Linked DNA regions of Aliamphritea ceti. The protein of the gene in region 1 binds, or shares a complex with, the protein of each later gene. Links are inferred from orthologs where the notes say so. Each region holds a gene or a part of one and is shown on either strand. Other genes may lie near its edges. The genes, in order: OCU49_RS03105 and xseA.

Evidence for each region.
Region 2: the proteins of OCU49_RS03105 (region 1) and xseA are in contact, whole or in part, in a cryo-EM structure (PDB 8TXR), measured with the Escherichia coli proteins. The link is inferred for Aliamphritea ceti from one-to-one orthologs.

Annotation. Positions count from the first base shown.
Region 1 is NZ_AP025282.1:686,130-689,354, forward strand. The notes cover bases 9-2,983. They hold OCU49_RS03105 (exodeoxyribonuclease VII small subunit), read right to left. Parts: upstream 1,629-2,983; coding sequence 1,389-1,628; downstream 9-1,388. Other genes in these bases: dxs (1-deoxy-D-xylulose-5-phosphate synthase), read right to left, coding at 9-475; ispA ((2E,6E)-farnesyl diphosphate synthase), read right to left, coding at 501-1,385; pomA (flagellar motor protein PomA), read left to right, coding at 1,879-2,637; OCU49_RS03115 (flagellar motor protein MotB), read left to right, coding at 2,643-2,983. In the rest of the region: more of dxs, read right to left, coding at 1-8; more of OCU49_RS03115, read left to right, coding at 2,984-3,225. UniProt on the Escherichia coli protein: Bidirectionally degrades single-stranded DNA into large acid-insoluble oligonucleotides, which are then degraded further into small acid-soluble oligonucleotides.
Region 2 is NZ_AP025282.1:1,311,996-1,315,240, reverse strand. The notes cover bases 1-2,995. They hold xseA (exodeoxyribonuclease VII large subunit), read left to right. Parts: upstream 1-822; coding sequence 823-2,169; downstream 2,170-2,995. Other genes in these bases: bamJ (BamJ family beta-barrel-assembly machinery protein), read left to right, coding at 2,246-2,869; guaB (IMP dehydrogenase), read right to left, coding at 1-633. Outside these bases: OCU49_RS06015 (alpha/beta fold hydrolase), read left to right, coding at 3,005-3,245. UniProt on the Escherichia coli protein: Bidirectionally degrades single-stranded DNA into large acid-insoluble oligonucleotides, which are then degraded further into small acid-soluble oligonucleotides.

The DNA.
Region 1 (3,225 bases):
TGGCGCCATCGCCGATAACGGCAACGGTATGACTGTCGATGTTTTGTAGTTTGTCTGCCAATGCCATGCCTAACGCCGCACTGATGGAAGTGCTGGAGTGTCCTGTGCCAAATGCGTCGTAAGGGCTTTCGCTCTGGCGAGGAAATGGGGCTAAACCATCCTTTTTACGGATTGTCAGTAGTGCTTCACGGCGACCTGTAAGGATCTTATGTGGATAACTTTGATGGCCAACATCCCAAACTAGGTGATCATCCGGTGTATTCAGGCAGTAATGCAGGGCGACAGTCAGCTCGACAACGCCAAGACCTGCGCCAAAATGTCCGCCGGTCTGACCGACACTGTACAGCAGAAAATGCCGTAACTCGTTTGCAAGCTCGGTAAGCTGATCAGTTGGTAAGGTACGTAATTGCTTTGGATCATCAAGCTGATCGAGCAATGGCGTAACCGGGCGTGTTGTTGGGATTTCAAAAAACATCAGCGTGGAAATCTTCTACAGCGAATTAGTATTGGCGTTCGACGATGTAATCAGCCAACCAGTGTAGTGGTTGTGCTGCATCCCCGAAGTTTTCGATACTAGCATGGGCCTGTTGGTTTAGTAGTGCCAGTTTTTGTTTTGCACCGGCCATTCCGAGCAAGGCCGGATAGGTTGGCTTATCCTGTTCGGTATCAGACCCCTGAGGTTTTCCGAGGGTTTCTGTATCGCCTTCGATATCCAGAATATCGTCCTTCACCTGGAATGCTAAGCCAATATGGCGAGCGTAAGTATTTAGCGCCAGCAGGTCTTCTGCTGTTGCCTGGCCGCTGCTTAATGCGCCCATTTCAATACTGCTACAGATCAGCGCTCCGGTTTTGTGGCGGTGCATATTCTCCAGCTGTTCCAGCGTCATTGCTTTGCCTACGTGGCTAAGGTCAATTGACTGGCCGGCAACCATACCCATTGCACCGCTACCCTGCGCCAGAGACGTAAGTATCCGGAGCTGAGTGGATGCATCGATATCATGTGTGGGGGTGCTGAGCAGCTCGAATGCCAGAGCCTGTAGGGCGTCACCAGCAAGGATTGCAGTCGCTTCATCAAACTCGATATGACAGGTAGGCTTGCCGCGTCTTAAATCATCATCATCCATGGCAGGCAAATCGTCATGTACTAAAGAATAGCTATGAATACATTCGATTGCGCAGGCTGCGGCATCAGCAGCTTGCAGGTTGCCGCCGAGTAATTGATTACCCATATAAACCAGTAGGGGACGAACACGTTTTCCGCCGTTGAACAAAGAATAACGCATTGCATCCTGTAACAGTGGCGCGGCACTCTGGTTCGCTATGTGATGCTCCAGTGCCTGTTCTACCCTGTTTCGATATCTATCCAGCTGCTGTTTCATCTCCACCGGTTATTCCTCCGGCAGCTCAAATGGCGTTTCCTGCAGTTCGCCGTTTTGTTTAATCAGCAGTTGAACCTTTTGTTCAGCATCGCTGAGCATACTTTGACAATTACGGGTAAGTTTGACGCCTTCTTCGAAGGTCTGTAAAGATTGCTCGAGGCTTAGATCGCCCTTTTCCAGTTCTTCAACCATGCTTTCCAGCTGGCCAAGTGCTGTTTCGAAATCGACGGGCTTCTTAGATGCAGGCATTAGCGAAATTCTCAAATAATCTAGCAGCTTAGTGCGTGTTGGGTTCATTTAGACTGGCATATTGTACTGTAAATAGTACGATATAGGGCAAGTAAAGCAGGGGCCTTAATCAATCGTTTGAATGTTGCCTGTTACTTGTTGTAGATTTTTATGCGGATGAAGCTAAAGTATTTGCCTGATGAGGGCGATAACACTATGTGGATTAACTTTTTCAAAGTGGATTTGAATTTATGACGCTGAGGAGTACAGAGTGGATTTAGCAACGCTCGTTGGGTTATTAGGTGCATTTGGTATCGTAGTCGCAGCGATGGTCACCGGTGGTGATGTTGGTGCTTTTGTCAACATGCCTTCGTTGTTGATCGTAATGGGCGGCAGTATTTTCGTTGTGCTTATGAAGTTTACCCTTGGCCAGTTTTTGGGCATAGGTAAAATCATGGGTAAAGCCTTTATGTTCAAGTCCATAAAGCCTGAAGATATAATTACTGAAGCAGTAGATCTGGCTGACGCAGCCCGTAAAGGTGGTTTGCTGTCGCTGGAAGATAAAACTGTCAGCAGTGACTTTATGCAGCGTGGCATACAGTTATTGGTGGACGGCCATGATCCGGATATTGTCCGTGGTCTGCTGAATAAAGAGAAAGCCCTGACCACTGAACGTCACGAGAGTGCCTGTGACATATTTAAGGCGCTGGGTGATGTCGGACCTGCAATGGGGATGATCGGAACCTTGGTTGGTCTGGTACAGATGCTTTCTAACATGAGTGATCCGAAATCGATCGGTCCGGCAATGGCGGTAGCTCTACTTACCACTTTGTATGGTGCAATGCTGGCAACGATGTTTGCTTTGCCTGTTGCGGATAAGCTGGATGGCCGTAAAGCTGAAGAAGAACTTAATCAGTCGCTCATTATTGATGGTTTGCTAGCCATTCAGGCGGGTCAAAACCCTCGGGTAATCGAGCAGATGCTGCGTAACTATCTGCCTGAGAAAAAACGGGCAGTGGCTGAAGGGTAACGCGCATGAGTGATGAAGAAGAAACGAAATGCCCCCCCTGCCCCGCGGGGTTACCGGGCTGGCTAGCAACATTTGGCGACTTAATGTCGCTCCTAATGTGCTTCTTCGTATTACTGTTGTCCTTCTCCGAAATGGATGTGCTCAAGTTTAAGCAGCTTGCCGGTTCTATGCGTGAAGCTTTTGGTGTGCAGAATCAGGTTAAAGTTGCTGATATTCCGAAAGGTACCAGCATAATCGCTCAGGAATTTAGTCCCGGGCGCCCTGAACCTACGCCGTTGAATGAAGTGCGGCAGATGACCACTGATAATGATCTTCAAACGTTGGATATACGGACCAATGAAGGTGAGTCTGAAATCAGTGAGGAAGAAAAGAGCGAAACTCAGGAAGAGCTGCAGGAACTGCTGGAACAAATTGAAGCTCAGGCGGAAGCTCAGGCTAAGCAGGATGCGGTTTCTTTTGCGGCAGCACTCCAGTCAGAAATTGGACAGGGCAGTGTAGAAGTTGAGACCGACGGCAAAAGAATTATTATCCGAGTTAAGGATAAAGGCTCCTTTAGTTCAGGTTCTGCAGAACTGAAATTTGCTTATA
Region 2 (3,245 bases), 630 kb from region 1 along the record:
TTTTGCGGCATTAGGATGCGTTTGTGCTTTGTTCATATCTTTTACAGTCATCATGCCACATAGACCAAAGCTGTCATCGACAACTAAAATCTTTTCAATGCGGTGCTTACGCAGCAAGTTACGCACATCATCAGGATCAACACCTTCTTTGACGGTAACCAGACGATCTTTTGGCGTCATGATAGACGCAACGGTTGCATCCAGCTTATGTTCAAAACGCGCATCACGGCTGGTAACGATACCAACCAGATTGCCGTTATCAACAACTGGAAAACCCGAAAAACCAACCCGTGCACTCAGCGCATTCAGATCACCAACAGTCATGCTGGATTCGCAAGTAACAGGATCACTAACAACACCCGCCTCGTATTTCTTTACGCGACGCACTTCATCAGCTTGCTGTTCGATAGTGAGATTTTTATGAATGATACCGATGCCGCCTTCTTGCGCCATAGCAATGGCAAGGCGAGATTCGGTTACAGTATCCATCGCTGCAGAAGCTAAAGGAATATTCAATTCAATCCCTTTAGTCAGACGCGTCTTTAGTGACACGTCCTTAGGCAGAACTTCAGAGTAACCAGGAACCAAAAGAACATCGTCGAAAGTAAGTGCTTCTTCAGCGATTCGCAACATAGTGAAAGCGTGCCTGTATTCTGTATATAAAGAAGGCACGGGATTATAGCCTTTTACATCTGTGGCGACAATTCATCCGGCGCGAAAAACGGCAGATTTCCTGACTATTTTTCACTGTTTGATCTTCTGCTCTCGCCCACTTTTTACAAAGCGCTTAATTAAGCTTTCTGAATAGTTTACTATCGCGCCATGCAAAGCAACCAAACTCCTCCCGCATTTACTGTCAGTGAACTTAACAACGAAGTTAAATCACTGCTGGAAAACAGTTTTCGAATCATTCAGGTTGAAGGCGAGCTATCGAATTTCGTCCGCCCCAGCTCAGGACACTGGTACTTCACACTCAAAGATAGCGGCGCACAGGTTCGCTGTGCAATGTTCAAGAACCGTAATCATTATCTGAACTACCAGCCTAAGAACGGTGATCAGGTAAGGGTTCGCGCTAAAGTCAGTCTTTACCCAGGTCGTGGTGATTACCAGCTAATCTGTGATTACATGGAAGATGCCGGTATTGGTTCATTACAACAAGCTTATGAAGCCCTGAAGTTACAACTGCAGCGACAAGGCATGTTTGATCAGGCACACAAGCAGGCTCTGCCAGTACACCCCAGGCATCTTGGTATTATTACTTCACCAACCGGTGCTGCTGTACACGATATATTGACTGTTCTTAAACGCCGCTTCCCCTCACTGCCAGTTAATATTTACCCAACGAAAGTTCAGGGCAATGAGGCCACAGATGAAATTGTTTCTGCGATCGAAGTAGCCAATCTGCATAATATCTGTGACGTCTTAATAGTTGGCCGTGGTGGTGGCTCACTTGAGGATCTTTGGTGCTTCAATGAAGCCAAAGTCGCTCAGGCAATTTTTAATAGCAGGATACCGGTTATCAGCGCAGTTGGACATGAAGTCGATGTGTCGATTGCAGACTTTGTTGCTGACGTACGCGCCCCAACACCTTCTGCAGCTGCTGAAATTATCAGCCCGGATCAGGCGCACCTGCAATTACGACTAAAACAGTTAAAAAGTCGCCTACAAGTTAATCTTCAGCATAAACTGAAACGGCATCAGGAGCAGCTTCGCTGGATCAGCAGTCGCCTGAAGCACCCTGGCGACAAGCTTAATGATCACGCACAGAAGCTTGATGAACTGGAGTTGAGACTACATAGCGCAATTCAGCAACGCCTGCATACCCAGAAAGATAGACTTCGGCAGTTACAACAGCGACAGCAGCGTTGTTTGCAACAACCTCGCATCACCAGGCTGCAGCAAAAAGTACATGAACTCAACCACCGTATTGAACAGCTGACTGATCAGTATCAGGCCCGGCAGCAACTTCGCTTACAGGCGGTTGTTGGTCGGCTTAACGGCGTCAGCCCGCTTGCAACCCTTGAACGTGGTTATGCCATTACTGAAAGCTCTGAAGGCAAAGTTATCCAGCAAGTAAAAGCTATTAACCCCGGTGATGAAATACAGATTCGCCTTCAGGATGGACGGATTCGCAGCCAGGTGACCGAAGTCATTCCGGACCTTCTCTGACATCTGCGACCATGGTGTTTAATCCCGGATTTTGCTAGGCTAGCCGCCTTTATGAATCATCTATTGATCGAGTCTCATGTCTGAACTAAAACTAGAAACTACTGAACAAATCGCTAGCTACGGCATCGGCCGTCAAATGGGCGACCAACTGGCAAATAACAGCTTCGAAGGTGTATCACTGAACGCAGTTGTTACTGGTATTCAGGACGCCTTTGAAGGCGCTGAACTGAAAGTTGCCGGCGAACAAATCCAGGCTGCATTCAACGAAATCCAGAAGCGCATGCAAGAAGAAGCTGAAGCGGCTGCTAAAAAAGCGGCTGCTGAAGGTGAAATCTACCTGGAAAAGAACTCTCAGCGTGAAGAAGTATTCGTTACTGACTCCGGTCTGCAGTATGAAGTCATCACTGCGGGCGAAGAAGGCGAAAAGCCATCACGCGAATCTACTGTACGTGTTCACTACCACGGCACATTCCCAGACGGTAAGGTGTTCGACAGCTCTTACGAGCGTGGCCAGCCAGCTGAATTCCCTGTTGGCGGCGTAATTGCTGGCTGGACTGAAGCACTGCAATTAATGACACCTGGTACTAAATTCCGTTTATACGTGCCATACCAGCTGGCTTACGGTGCACAGGGCTCTCAGGGCGCTATCCCACCATATGCAACTCTGGTGTTTGACGTTGAGCTACTGGCTATTCTGTAACAGAATAAAGCCCTGAGCAGCACAAAGCTCTAAGCAATACAAAGCCTGGAGCAACACTGCAATAAGCCGATGCACGCATCGGCTTTTTTACGGTTATAAGAACCTCAGTAACACAAGCCGATAAAGGATACGACTATGCAATTACACGTAAATATACAGGGTCAGGGTGAGCCACTGATCATTTTGCATGGTTTATTTGGCACACTAGAGAATTGGGGTAGCCAGATAAAAACACTGGCTGAAAACTATCAGGTATATGCGATAGATCTACGCAATCACGGCCGCTCACCTCACGACAGTGAGATGACTTATAGCGCCATGTCTGCAGACATCGCAGAATTAATGGATCTTCACGGATTAGAAAGCGCCCATATTC